Regions from separate parts of the Methylocystis sp. JR02 genome, predicted to be linked through region 1. Evidence: predicted binding sites of a transcription regulator. Region 1 holds the regulator's gene; the other holds the start of a gene.

What was found. The regulator HrcA, encoded in region 1, represses chaperone genes, less so after heat shock. The targets are predictions, from matches to a motif close to GTTAGCACTCNCNNNNNGNGAGTGCTAAC.
Region 2: a site for HrcA is predicted at 2,154-2,182, ahead of groES (co-chaperone GroES). Genes of this name have one in related genera too.

What each region holds. Positions count from the first base shown of each region.
Region 1 is NZ_JASIRC010000001.1:1,755,931-1,762,851, reverse strand. It holds gene QNA11_RS08450 (LptF/LptG family permease) at 1-46, opposite strand, end outside; gene QNA11_RS08445 (hypothetical protein) at 189-1,082, opposite strand; gene QNA11_RS08440 (glycosyltransferase) at 1,134-2,369, shown strand; gene QNA11_RS08435 (glycosyltransferase) at 2,366-3,610, shown strand; gene QNA11_RS08430 (outer membrane protein) at 3,769-4,557, shown strand; gene hrcA (heat-inducible transcriptional repressor HrcA) at 4,849-5,934, shown strand; gene QNA11_RS08420 (hypothetical protein) at 6,106-6,609, opposite strand; gene QNA11_RS08415 (hypothetical protein) at 6,831-6,921, opposite strand, start outside.
Region 2 is NZ_JASIRC010000001.1:3,241,484-3,248,404, reverse strand. It holds gene groL (chaperonin GroEL) at 120-1,754, opposite strand; gene groES (co-chaperone GroES) at 1,800-2,087, opposite strand; gene lspA (signal peptidase II) at 2,338-2,853, shown strand; gene QNA11_RS15450 (hypothetical protein) at 3,101-3,808, shown strand; gene QNA11_RS15445 (M16 family metallopeptidase) at 3,973-5,319, shown strand; gene QNA11_RS15440 (M16 family metallopeptidase) at 5,390-6,673, shown strand; gene QNA11_RS15435 (hypothetical protein) at 6,769-6,921, opposite strand, start outside.

The DNA.
Region 1 (6,921 bases):
TGAAGCCCACGCGCTTGAAGAGGTAGAAAAAGAGGAGCCGGGGCATGGGTTATTGCCGCTTTGGCGTTGTGCCCGTCATTGCGAGGAGCGTAAGCGACGAAGCAATCCAGAGCCACATCGCGGCCCCTGGATTGCTTCGCTTCGCTCGCAATGACGGGTAAAAGATCACGGCGCGTCGTCCTGCAGCGCTACTTCTTGAACCGCGCCCAGGCGGCCTTGGAATATTGCGTCCAGGCTGGATCGAAGACGCCGCGCGCGGGCAGCGCGACCGCGCCGGCCCAGTGGGCGAAATAGATTTCCTTGCCTTCGTAATCCACCGGCTTCCCATCCACGAAGGTTACGCCCGGCGCCTTGTAGAAGCTCTCGTGCGAGGCTTTCTCCACCACATTGGGCAGCAGCTCGATCTTGATCCCCCGACGATGGGTGACAAAGTTCACCAGCGGCTGAGCGAAAAGCTGCCCGCGCTTGCGCACGTCGTGGAAAATCTCGGCGTCTTCCTTCATCGTTTCGATGAAGTCGGAGAGCTTGAGATATTTGTTCGACGTGACCCAGAAGCCGTCGTTGAAGAGCAGCGCGTCGTTGAGGAAGGCGTAATTGCTGCGCCTGTCGTTATAGACATATTCGAAGCTGGGCGAGGCGACGATGAATTCCCTTTTGCCGGCTTCGAGCCTGCCGAAAATGGGCGTGAAGTCGCGAAACAGAATGACGTCCACATCCACATAAGCGACTTCGTCGAGCGGCAGGGCCAGCGCCTGGAGCTTGCGCAGGCGGCGGCGGTTGTTGTTGAAAAAACCCGGATAGAGCTCATGGGAGAGCTTGTCGATCTCGACCGGCTCCTCGTCCACATAGGTCGCGCCGTAAACATCGGCGGCGCGGCGGGTCATTTCGACGTTGTCGTCATAGGGGATGAGATAGATCGGCAGCGACGAATTGGTGTCGCGGTAGCTCTCCAGGAAGGGCAGCAGCCAATCGATGATTTTGTCGTTGCCGACGATGGCGATGCCATAGCGCTTGGCGGGCGCGGCGGCGCCGGTCTCTGACTCCGGGGCGCGCAGGGGTGGATTCGAAGGTCGAAGGCTCATATAGGGGGTGTACTTGTAAAATTCGGGCAAAAGCAAGGGGGCGGTCGATTGGTGCAGATTTCGGAGACGCCGCCTTCCGCGCGGCCGCTCGCCGGGAAGACCGTCGCCGTCGTCCACGCCGCCTGGCACAGTTGCGGCAGCTATCAGGTCAACGTCAGTCAGATCGCCGCCTATAAGGCGCTCGGCGCGCGCGTGCTATCCATCGCGATGATGGATGCGCTGACCCCGCCGGCGCCGGATGGCGGGCGCTGGCCGTCCTATCTCGCCGCCACCCGCGACATCGGGGCCGATCGACGGTATTTCTGCGGCGCGCCGAACGCCGCTCTAGCCTCGCGACTGCTCCTCGACGGCTGGTGGCGCCTCATCCATGGCGATCAGGCGTCATGGCTGATCGAAATCGCCAAGCGCGTTCCGGTCCCCGACGACCTCGAGACGATCGATCTCTTTCACGCCAATCACTATTTCACGCTGCCCTTCGTCGAGCGATTGAAGCGGGGCAGGCGGGTTCCGGTGATCCTGGAGACGCAGGACATTCAGGCGCGGCAATATGTGCTGCGCAATCAGGGCGGCTTTTTCATTCCGCCTTACGTTGGCTACGATGAGATGCTGGCCGTCGAACTCGACTGGATGCGCCGCGCCGATCTCTGCGCGCATCTCAATGAGGAGGAAGATCGCGACTTTCGGGCGCTTTTGCCGCAGGCGCGTCATGCGCTGATTTACCCGGCGGTGCTCGAAGTGCCGCGCGCGGCGGGCGGCGAGATCGTCATCGTCGCGAGCGACAATTACGCCAATTACAAGAGCCTGCGCTGGCTTTTGCAGGAGGTCGTCCCGCGCGCGGAGGGCGCCCGAGTGGCGATCTACGGCAATATCGACGCGGGGGTGAAGCAGCGCGATCCCGCGCTTTACGAGGCGCATCGCCCGCTGTTCCGGGGGCGGGTCGAGAATATCGGCGCGGTCTACGCCAATGCGGGCTGCGTCCTGCTGCCGACGGTCGAGGGGCATGGCCTCTCCATCAAGGCTGTGGAGGCGCTCTCCTGCGGCGCGCCGCTCATCGCGACGCCGCTCGCTTTTCGCGGCATGAAGGTCGATCCGTCGGCATTCTCGAATGTCTCTCTGGCCGAGGACGCCGAGCAATTCGCCCGGCTTTGGCGCGAGGCGCAGGCGCGCGCCGACGCCGGCGAAACGCCCGCGGCCGCAAGCGACACACGCAAATACTATGAGGCAGTCTTCAGCCCCGCGGCCTATGCGCGGGCGCTGGCGGCGGAGCTGGAAACCCTTCCCGCATGAGCGCGATCGATCTTACCGGCCGGCGCGTGGCGCTCATCCATCCGGCCTGGCACTCCTGCGGCACCTATCGGGTCGTGCTCGGACAGATCGAGGCTTACCGGGCGCTCGGGGCCGAGGTGCTGCCGATCGCCATCAGCTCCGACCCCGGTTTCGTCCCTGGCCGCGCCTGGATCTGGAAGAGCTTTACCGAGGCCACGCCCGAGCTTGAGCCTGGCCCGCGCTATTTTGGCGGCGCGCCGTTCCACGCCATGCTCGGCCCGCGGTTCCTGACGCAGACGCTGTGGCCCTATATCCACGGCGATCAGGCGGCGATTCGATTGGGGATGGCCGAGCGCGCCGAGCTGTCGCCGCTGGTCGAGGCGCAAGACTACGACCTCATCCATTGCAACCATTTCTTTCTGATGCCGGTGGCGCGGCGGCTGGCGCGCGGCCGCGCGCCGATCTTGCTCGATACGCATGATTTGCAGGCGCGGCAGTTCGCGCTGATCAATGAGCGCATGCCCTGGCTTTCGCCGCGCGCCACCTATGAGGCGATGCTGGCGCAAGAGCTAGAGGCGATGCGCGGCGCCGACCTCCTGCTGCATCTCAATGCGCAGGAGGCGGAGGATTTCCGCGCCCTCCTGCCCGAGAAGCGCCATGCGCTGCTTTACCCGCCGACGCCCGCTGCGCCCACGGGGCCGGGCGGGTCCGACATCGTCATCGTCTCGAGCAATAACACGGCAAATGTCGAGAGCCTGATCTGGTTCTTGCGCGAGGTCGCGCCGAAAGCGCCCGGCGTTGCGGTCAAGATCGCCGGCAGCGTCGACGCCGGGGTGCGCGCCCGCGCGCCGCAGGAATATGCGGCTTATAAGGACTGGTTTCTGGGCCGGGTCGAAGACCCCGGCGAAGTCTACGCCGGCGCCAGGCTCGTCCTGTTGCCGACGATCAGCGGGACGGGGCTGTCGATCAAGACGGTCGAGGCCATGTCGAGCGGTCTGCCGCTCATTGCGACGCCGCAAGCCCTGCGCGGCATGGATCGCGACGCTCTCTCGCTCCCCGGCGTGACGCTCGCCGAAACCGCGGAGGATTTCGCCGCCGCGCTGCGCTCGGCCGCCGCCATGACGCCGCAGGACGATTCGCAGCGCAGCGTGAGCGCGGCCCGCATTTATTACGAGACCCGCTTCTCGCTTGCCGCCTATCAGCGCAACCTTGGCGCGCTGGCCGCTCCGCTCCCGGGGCGTCCTCTTAATGTTTCCAGATAAAAATCAGATGATTGTATGAAAGTGTGACTCCACGGCAACGCGGCCGGTAAATTCGCCGAACAGGGCGCGCGCGTAATTTCTTCATCAGTTATGCGGTGTTACTTTTACGACATGTTGCTGCGCCGGAGACCGGGCGGCCTTGCTCTTGGAGACTACATATGAATTTCAAGGCTGCGGTTTTTGGCGCTGCCGCGTCGATCCTGTCTTTCGGCGTTGCGACCGCCGCGGATCTTCCGAGCTATAAGGCTCCGCCGCCGCCCCCGCCGGCAATTGGCTTCGACTGGACCGGATATCATCTCGGCATCAGCGGCGGCTATGGCGCCGGCTCGACCGGCTATCTGTCCAACGTCACCGCTTTTGGCCCGACTCCGGTCGTCAACTGGAACAATGTGGCGACCAACCTCGGCACGAGAGGCTATCTTGTCGGCGTGCAGAGCGGCGCCGATTGGCAATTGCCGAACCGTATCGTGCTCGGCTACGAGTCCGAGTTCAACTACGCCGATGTGAGCAGCAACGTCACCGGCGGCTGGAATTGGGGCAATCAGCTCTACAGCCGCCTGCGCTGGTACGGCGCCGAGCGTCTGCGCATCGGTTACGCCTTTGGCCGGTTCATGCCCTATGTTACGGGCGGCCTCGCCTATGGCCAGTTGCACGTCAGCGGCGTGGACAGCGTCGCGGGCTATCTCTTCCCAACCTCAGCCTCGAGCTGGCAGGCCGGCTGGACGGTGGGCGCGGGCTTCGAATACGCCCTGTTCGACAAGATCAGCGTCAAGGCCGAATATCTTTATTCGAGCCTGCAGGGCACGCATGGCTCGGGCCTGGGCTACCCCAACGCCTACCGCACCTTCACCGGCAATGGCTTCGACACGCATATCGCGCGCATCGGCGTCAATTACCGCGTCAAGAACCTGGGCGCTCTGATCGGCATGCCCGATCTGGGGATTTAATCCCTCCACGACCGCTTCGAGGAGAAGCCCGGCCCAGGCGGCCGGGCTCAGTTTGTTGACAAACCTCCGAGGCGGCCTCGTCCTTCAAGACGCGAGCGTCGCTCGCTCCTCAGGATGATGCCTAAGTGTTTGGCGCAGTAGCAGAAGCTACTCATGCTGAGGAGCCTGCGCAGCAGGCGTCTCGGAGCGCGAGGGGCGTTACCGCTACTTTGTCAGCAGCCAGAGCCCGGCCCAGGCGGCCGGGCTTTTTTGATTCTCGACGCCGCGCGCCGATGCGTTATTCTTATGCCCATGATCCGACCATCGCCGATTGTTCCCTCCGCATCGGGCCTGTCGTTGCTCACCGACCGTTCGCGGGAAATCTTTCGGCAGCTCGTCGACAGCTATCTGGCCACGGGTGAACCCGTCGGCTCGCGGCAGATCTCACGCCTTCTACCGATGACCTTGTCGCCGGCCTCGGTCCGCAATGTGATGCAGGACCTCGAAGAGCTTGGTCTCATCTATGCGCCGCATACCAGCGCCGGACGCATGCCGACCGAGCTCGGTCTGCGCTTTTTCGTCGATTCGCTCTTGCAGATCGGCGATCTCGAAGAAGCCGAGCGCGCCCGCATTGCGGCGGAGGTCGAGGCCGCATCCAAGGATCACGATCTCGAAGGCGTGCTGGCGGAGGCCACGGGGCTGCTTTCGGGCCTGGCGCGCGTCGCCGGAGTCGTCGTCGCGAGCAAGGAGAATGTGCGCCTCAAGCAGATCGATTTCGTGCGGCTGGAGCCGGAGCGCGCGCTCGCCATTCTCGTCGCCGACGACGGTACCGTCGAGAATCGCGTCATTCCCGTCTCGCGGGATCTACCGGCTTCCGCTCTGATCGAAGCGGCGAATTATCTCAACGCGCGCATCATCGGCCGCACGCTGGCGGAGGCGCGCGACGGGATAGAAGCCTCGCGCCGCGCCGCGCAGATGGAACTCGACGAATTGACCGCGCGGCTCGTCCAGCAGGGGCTTGCGAGCTGGGGCGGCGCGCCGAGTGACAATCGCCAGCTCATCGTACGCGGCCAGGCGCATCTTCTCGAAGATTTGACCGCCGCCGCCGATCTCGAGCGCGTGCGCCTGCTATTTGCCGATCTCGAAACCAAGACCGGCGTGATCGATCTTCTGGAGCGCGCCGAACAAGGCGAGGGCGTGCGGATTTTCATCGGCTCCGAGAACAAGCTGTTTTCGCTCTCCGGCTCGTCGATGATCGCGGCGCCTTTGCGCGACAGCGAGCGGCGGATCATCGGGGCGCTCGGCGTCATCGGCCCGACGCGCCTGAATTACGCGCGCATCGTGCCGATGGTCGATTACACCGCGAAGATCGTCGCGCGCGTCGTCGGCGGCGCATAACGCGCGCATTTCGGTGTCACCTCCGTCATTGCGAGGAGGCGGAGCCGACGAAGCAATCCAGGGCCGCATCGCCGCCCTGGATTGCTTCGCTTCGCTCGCACTGACGGGCTCTGAGTAAAACCGGCGCCGGGAATGACACGCGCCGATGCGAGCTGTTCAGACGGAATGGCATCAGTCCTTCTTCGACTGTCCGCCATGCTCCTTCATCCCTTGCTCGGAGCGATATTCCCTGCCTTGCTCTTTGCCTTCGTCACGAGCGCTTTGCTCCCGTTCGCGATTCTTCTCCATGCCTTGACGCTCATGGTGTTTATCGCGGTCGATCCCGCCGCGCTCGTCATCCCAGCGGCCATACCGGTCACGATCGCGATATTCGCTGCGCTCGTCACGTTCGTCCCGATCGTAATCGCGACGGTAACGGCGGTAATCATAATCTCCATCGTGATGGCGATAGCCGTGCCGCCAGCCATGGTCGTGATCGTCATCCCAGTATCCGCCGCTGTGGCGCCGGTAGGACCACCAGCAATCGCCGTCGTCGTCGCAGATGCGAACGCCATGCGCTTGCACAACGCCGCTATCCTGACCGGCGGGCGCGAGCGGCATGGCCTTGGAGGCTGGCGCCGCAAGCGCGACTGCGCCGGCGGCCATGGAAGCGAGCAAGAGAAGCGTCTTCGGCATCGATTCGTCCTTTCCTGCTGAAGGCAGGCCAATGCCTCTCTTTTGCGAGGAGGCGCCTGCTATCTGTCGCGCGCCTCCGCGCTTTCAACGCGCGCTGGGAGGACCGCGAGCTCTCAGGCTCGCTTCACAGTTGTGCGAGTTGCGCGCCCGAAGGCGCGCGATCCAAAATAAAAAGGCTCGCGGTTGCGCCGCGAGCCATGTGTCATGCGCATCGTCCGCGCTCAGCGCCAATCATCGCGATCCCAGTCGCGATCGTGATCGCGCCAATGTTCGCGGCGCCATCCGCCGCCGTAACCATGATCGCCGCGCCAA
Region 2 (6,921 bases), 1.5 Mb from region 1:
CGTGATCGCGGCTCTGGATTGCTTCGCTTCGCTCGCAATGACGGGCGCCGGGACCGGCCCAAAAACAAAAAGCCCCGGGGTTTCCCCCGGGGCTCTCCAATCTCTCTGATCGACCGGACTTAGAAGTCCATGCCGCCCATGCCGCCGCCCGGCATCGCCGGCGCGGATTCCTTCTTCGGCTGCTCGGTGATCGTCGCCTCGGTGGTGATGATCAGGCCGGCGATCGACGCGGCGTCCTGCAGCGCGGTGCGCACGACCTTGGTCGGGTCGATGATGCCGAGCTTCACGAGATCGCCGTACTCGCCCTTCTGGGCGTCGAAGCCGAAGGCGTAGTCGGCCGACTCGAGCAGCTTGCCGACCACGACGGCGCCGTCGCCGCCGGCGTTGTCGACGATCTGGCGCGCCGGGGCCTGGATGGCCTTGCGCACGATCTCGACGCCGGTCTTCTGGTCGCCATTCGCCGTGGCCACGCCGTCGAGCGCCTTGATGGCGCGCAGCAGAGCCACGCCGCCGCCGGGCGAGACGCCTTCTTCGACGGCCGCGCGGGTCGCGTTGAGGGCGTCGTCGACGCGGTCCTTCTTCTCCTTGACTTCGACTTCCGTCGCGCCGCCGACGCGGATCACCGCGACGCCGCCCGCGAGCTTGGCGAGACGCTCCTGGAGCTTCTCACGATCGTAGTCGGAGCTGGTCTCCTCGATCTGGCCCTTGATCTGGCCGATGCGCGCCTCGATGTCGGCCTTCTCGCCGGCGCCGTCGATGATCGTGGTGTTCTCCTTCTCGATGCGCACGCGCTTGGCGCGGCCGAGCATGGGGAGCGTCACGTTCTCGAGCTTGATGCCGAGGTCCTCGGCGATCATCTGGCCGCCCGTGAGGATGGCGATGTCTTCGAGCATGGCCTTGCGGCGATCGCCGAAGCCCGGGGCCTTCACGGCCGCGATCTTCAGGCCGCCGCGCAGCTTGTTGACGACGAGCGTGGCGAGCGCCTCGCCCTCGATGTCCTCGGCGACGATGACGAGCGGCTTGCCGGTCTGAACGACAGACTCGAGGATCGGCAGCAGCGGCTGCAGCGTCGACAGCTTCTTCTCGTGGATGAGAATGTAAGCGTCGTCGAGCTCGGCGATCATCTTCTCGGCGTTGGTGATGAAATACGGCGAGAGATAGCCGCGGTCGAACTGCATGCCCTCGACGATGTCGGTCTCGGTCTCGAGGCTCTTGGCCTCCTCCACCGTGATCACGCCTTCATTGCCGACCTTCTGCATGGCCTTGGCGATTTCTTCGCCGATGAAGCGGTCGCCGTTCGCCGAGATGGTGCCGACCTGGGCGATCTCGTCGTTGGAGGTGACCTTCTTCGAGTTCTTCTTGAGGTCGCCGACAATGGCCTCGACCGCGAGGTCGATGCCGCGCTTCAGGTCCATCGGGTTGAGGCCGGCGGCCACAGCCTTGACGCCTTCCTTGGCGATCGAGGCGGCGAGCACGGTGGCGGTGGTGGTGCCGTCGCCGGCGATGTCGTTCTGCTTGGAGGCGACTTCACGAACGAGCTGGGCGCCGAGATTCTCGAACTTGTCGGAAAGCTCGATCTCCTTGGCGACGGTCACGCCGTCCTTGGTGATGCGCGGCGCGCCGAAGGACTTCTCGATGACGACATTGCGGCCCTTGGGGCCGAGGGTCACCTTGACGGCGTTGGCGAGAATGTCGACGCCGCGCAGAATGCGGTCGCGCGCGTCGGTGGAGAAACGGACGTCTTTGGCAGCCATTTTAAAACTCCTGAATGGGTTGGAAGCGGTTCGGGTCTTGCCGAGTTATTCGACGATGCCGAGAATGTCGCTTTCCTTCATGATCAACAGGTCGTCGCCGTCGATCTTGACCTCGGTGCCGGACCACTTGCCGAACAGAACGCGGTCGCCGGCCTTCACGTCGAGGGGAACGAGCTTGCCGCTCTCGTCGCGAGCGCCCGGGCCAACCGAAATCACCTTGCCCTCCTGGGGCTTTTCCTTGGCGGAGTCGGGAATAATGATGCCGCCTTTGGTCTTCTCTTCGCCTTCGATGCGCTTGACCACGATGCGGTCGTGCAGGGGACGGAACGCCATTGCAATGTCTTCCTTTTCTGCGCGTCGGGCAGGAAATTCCGCCCGTCGCAAGCCATAAGCGAAATTATTGGCACTCTCTTACGACGAGTGCCAACGCGCGATGAGATAGGTTGCGGCCGCGCGGATGTCAAGATTTTTGCGGCGCCGCAACCGGGCAGTCGGCTAGCCGCGACGCCGCCGGGAAGATATGAATAGGCCAAGCCGCCGAGCGGCGTTCCCGCAATCCGCAGAGTCGCCACACAGAGTCGCCGTGCCGCCCTTCCTCACGCCGCCCCGCATTCTCGGCCTCCTCGCCGCCCTCGCGGCGGCGCTCGCCGATCAGGCCCATAAATATTGGATGCTCGACGTCTTCGGCATCGGCGCGCGGCAGCCGATCACGCTGACGCCCTTCCTCGACGTCGTGCTCTCGTGGAACTACGGCGTCTCCTATTCGCTCTTTCAGGCGCATGAGGGCGTCGGACGCGCGCTGCTTCTCGCCGGGCAAGGCGTCATCGTCGCCGGCCTTATCTGGTGGCTCTGGCGCGCCCAAAGCCGGCTGTTGACGCTCGCGATCGGCCTCGTCGTCGGCGGGGCGCTGGGCAACGCGGCCGATCGCCTCGCGCGCGGCGCGGTCGCGGATTTCTTCTATTTCCATACGACGCTCCCGGTGGGGCCGCTCGCCAATTACGTCTTCAACGTCGCCGACGTCGCTATTACGGCGGGAGTCGCGATGCTGCTTTTTGAAACCCTTTTCTCCGAGTCGCCGCCTGCGGAAGGCGCGGCCTAGCGCGCTTTCTGCTCGCGAGCGATGAGAAAGCGCGCAGATTCAAAAGCTGGAGCGCATTCTTTTCGCAAAAGTCCGTCAACTTTTGCGGAATGCCCTCTGGGAAGGTTCGAGCGCGCGCCGAAACGCCCCAGTTGCGCCGCCGCCACTAAATCGCCAATAAGTGGGACGCAATCTGCGCCTTTGAGGCGTATTCACGCGGCTGGCGTGGGCGTTTCACGCGCGCCGGCGTTCTGGGCAAGGAGTTGGAATGATGAAGCTCGCACGATCCCGGGGTCGCGCCCTCCTCGCGCTCGCCGGTCTCGCAGCCGCCTATGGCGCGCCCGCCCAGGCAGCGGACGATAAATCGACCATCAGCGCGGTCATGGAGCTTGTCGGCGTTTCCTCGGACCCCAACGCGTCAAAGATCGACTACAACGAGCGCCCCAAACTGGTTCTGCCGCCGCGCATCGGCGACTTGCCGGCTCCGCAGGAGAAGACGAACCGCCCGGATGGCTGGCCGACCGATGTTGCGGCCGCGCGCCGCCGCAACACAGACCGCTACGCAAAGATCCCGAACGCCCCGCCGGAGGAGAAGAAGCCAGGCCTTTTGGACCGGATTCGCGGCCCCAAGCCGGATTACGCGCCTGGCACGGATGATGAGCCCGGCTTCCTGCAGATGGCGCTCAGCGCACGCTCGCGATCGTCCGGGCCGATGACGGAGGAGCCGGCGCGCCGCATGCTGACAGAGCCGCCCACGGGCTATCGCCGCCCCACGATGGACCTCGCCCGGGTTCGCGACTCGGACGGCGGGAAAAGCTCCTCCTGGTGGAATCCCTTGAGCTATTTGGGGGGCGACAGGAACGAGAGCGATCCCGTGGCCCAGACCGCAGGCACGGCGCCTACACAGAAACCGACGGCCAGCAGCGGCGGGCTCTCCGGCATGATGCCGAGTTTCCTCAGAGGCTCCGACAACTAAATTTTCTGGGGCCTATATTGGAAAGCAGATTTTCCGCTTCCAGAAAGGCCGACTCCCGCAAGGAGCCGGCCAAGGATTGAGTTCCGGCCAGGGTCTTTTGGGCCTATATAGGAGATAATGTTCTCCAGCTTCGGGCGGCCACGCGCCGCCAGAAAGGCCCTTCGATGTCGTCTTCCTCTGCGTCGCCGACCGTATCGCTCACCCCGGGCGCGGCCGGCGACTCGGCGCATGCCGGCGCCAATATTTCGCATTTCAAGCTCGATAATGGTCTCGAAGTCGTCGTCATTCCGGATGTGCGCACGCCCGTCGTGACGCATATGGTCTGGTACAAGAACGGCTCGGCCGACGATCCGCTCGGCAAATCCGGCATCGCCCATTTTCTCGAACATTTGATGTTCAAGGGCACCAAGAGCCATCCGCAGGGCGAATTCTCCAATCTCGTCGCCGAGCTCGGCGGCCAGGAGAACGCCTTCACCAGCTATGATTACACCGCTTATTTCCAGCGTATCGGCAAGGAGCACCTCGGCGCGCTGATGGGGTTCGAGGCCGACCGCATGTCCAATCTCGTCCTGACCGACGAGGTGGTGACGCCCGAGCGCGACGTGGTGCTGGAAGAGCGCCGTATGCGCACCGACAACGACCCGTCTTCCCAGCTCGACGAGGCCGTGCAGGCGGCGCTCTACGCCCACCACCCCTATGGCACGCCGATCATCGGCTGGAACCATGAGATCGAGAGCCTGAACCGCGAGGATGCGCTCGCCTATTACACCCGCTTCTACACGCCCGAGAACGCCATCCTCATCGTCGCGGGCGACATAGATGCGGAGGAGGTCGGGCGGCTCGCCAGGGAAACCTACGGGAAAATTCCGGCGCGCGCCGAGCCGCCGCGCCGCAACCGCACCAAGGAGCCGCCGCATCGCGCGCATCGGCTCGTGTCGCTCTCCGACGAGAAGGTCGAGCAGCCCGCGCATGAGCGCGTTTTCCTCGTGCCCTCCTACACGACCGCCGCGCCCGGCGAGGCCGAGGCGATCGAGACGCTCGCCCATATGCTCGGCGGCGGCGCCACCAGCGCGCTCTACGAAACGCTCGTCGTCGACGAAAAATATGCCGTCGGCGCCGGCGCCTATTATCTCGGCTCCGCCGTCGACGACTCGCGGCTGTGGGTCTACGCCACCCCGGCGCCGGGCGTTTCGCTCGAGGACCTCGACGAGGCGATCGACCGTGTGATCAAGCGCTTCACCGAAAAGCCGATCGACGAAGCGCATCTGCGGCGCGCCAAGACGCGGCTCGTCGCCGACGCTATCTATGCGCAGGACAGCCAGGCCTCGCTCGCCCGCTGGTATGGCGAGGCGCTGGCCACGGGGTTGACCATCGAGGACGTCGCGGCCTGGCCGGAGCGGATGGAGGCCGTCACCGCCGCCGACGTCACCGCCGCTGCGAAGAAATGGCTCGACAAGCGCCGCGCCGTCACGGGCTTCCTGCTGCCGGCGGAAGAAGACGAAGTCGCCTGAGCCCGAAGCCGCCTGAGCCCATTGAGGCCGGCGCCCGGCGCCGGCCATTCTCTTTCTCTTAGGATTCCGCATGACCGCCCACGCACCCGCCGTCTCCATGGCCTCGCGCGCCGAGCATGTGCAGCGCATCGTCACACCCGGCGGCGTCACCGCCTGGCTCGTCGAAAGCTACGCCGTGCCGCTCGTCGCTCTGGAATTCTCGTTGCGCGGCGGCGCCGCCCAGGACCCTGCCGACAAGCCGGGCCTCGCGACATTGCTCGCCGGGCTCCTCGACGAAGGCGCGGGGCCCTATGACGCGCGCGGCTTCCACCGCGCCGTGGACGAGCTCGCCATTCACTTGGGCTTCGGCGCCGACCGGGACTCGATCTCGGGGCATCTGCAGACGCTCGCAAAGAACACCGACAAGGCCTTCGCGCTTTTGAAACTGGCGCTCGTCGACGCGCATCTCGCCGAGGCCGACGTCGCGCGCGTGCGCAGCCAGCTCGTCGCCGAATTGAAGCGCGACGCCAATGAGCCGGACTCAATGGCGGCCAAAGCCTTCCGCGAAGCGGCCTTCCCCGAGCATCCCTATGGCCGCCCGGCGCGCGGCGAACTTTCCTCGATCGAAAGCCTGTCGCGGCCGGATTTGCTCGCGCTGCAGCAAAGGCTGTTCGCCAAAAAGGACCTCAAGATCGCGGTCGTCGGCGCCATCGACGCCCAGACCCTCTCGGAGCATCTGGATGCGACCTTCGGCGCCCTGGCGACGGAAAACGACCTCGCAGACGTCGCGCCGATCACGCTCGCCGGCGTCGGCTCGCGCCAAATCGTGACGCTCGACATCCCCCAAACCACGATCCGCTTCGGCCGACCGGGCGTCACCAAGCGCGATCCCGACTATTTCGCCACCGTGGTCGCGAACCACATTCTCGGCGGCGGCTCGTTCACCGCGCGGCTCTTCCGCGAGGTGCGCGAGAAGCGCGGCATGGCCTATAGCGTCTATTCGCAGCTCAACGAATATGACCGCTGCCCGATGCTGATCGGCGCCGCCGCCACCAAGAATGAGCGCGCCGGCGAGGCTTTACGCATCATCGAGGAGGAAGTGCGCCGCTTCGCAGAAGAAGGCCCGACCGAGGACGAACTCGACAAGGCGAAGAAATACCTCATCGGCTCCTATGCGCTGCGCTTCGACACCTCGACGAAGATCGCCAGCCAGCTCGTGCATCTGCAGATGGACGGCTTCGAGCCGAGCTATCTCGACGAACGCAACGGCAAGATCGCGGCTGTCGGCATGGAGGAGTGCAAGCGCGCGGCGAAGAAGCTCTTTGGCGACGGCGGGCTGCTGGTGGCGATGGTGGGGCGGCCGGAGGGGGTGTGAGGGCGCGCCTTCACAAGCATCGACCTAAGGCGTTACATGCCCCGTAATAAAGGCGGCGTCTGCGTCAGCCGTAGATGTAACGAGTATCCGCGCCACTATCCACGTAGCGCGGCAAGACGCGCTGTGTTCCGCGCCCTATGCTCATCAAGAGTCAGAACGTCGCCACGGGCGACCGCCGCGCGGGCCTCGTCGACCAAAGGCTTCGCCCACGCCATGTCGTCTTCATAGACTGTCGCCAACTCGGCAAT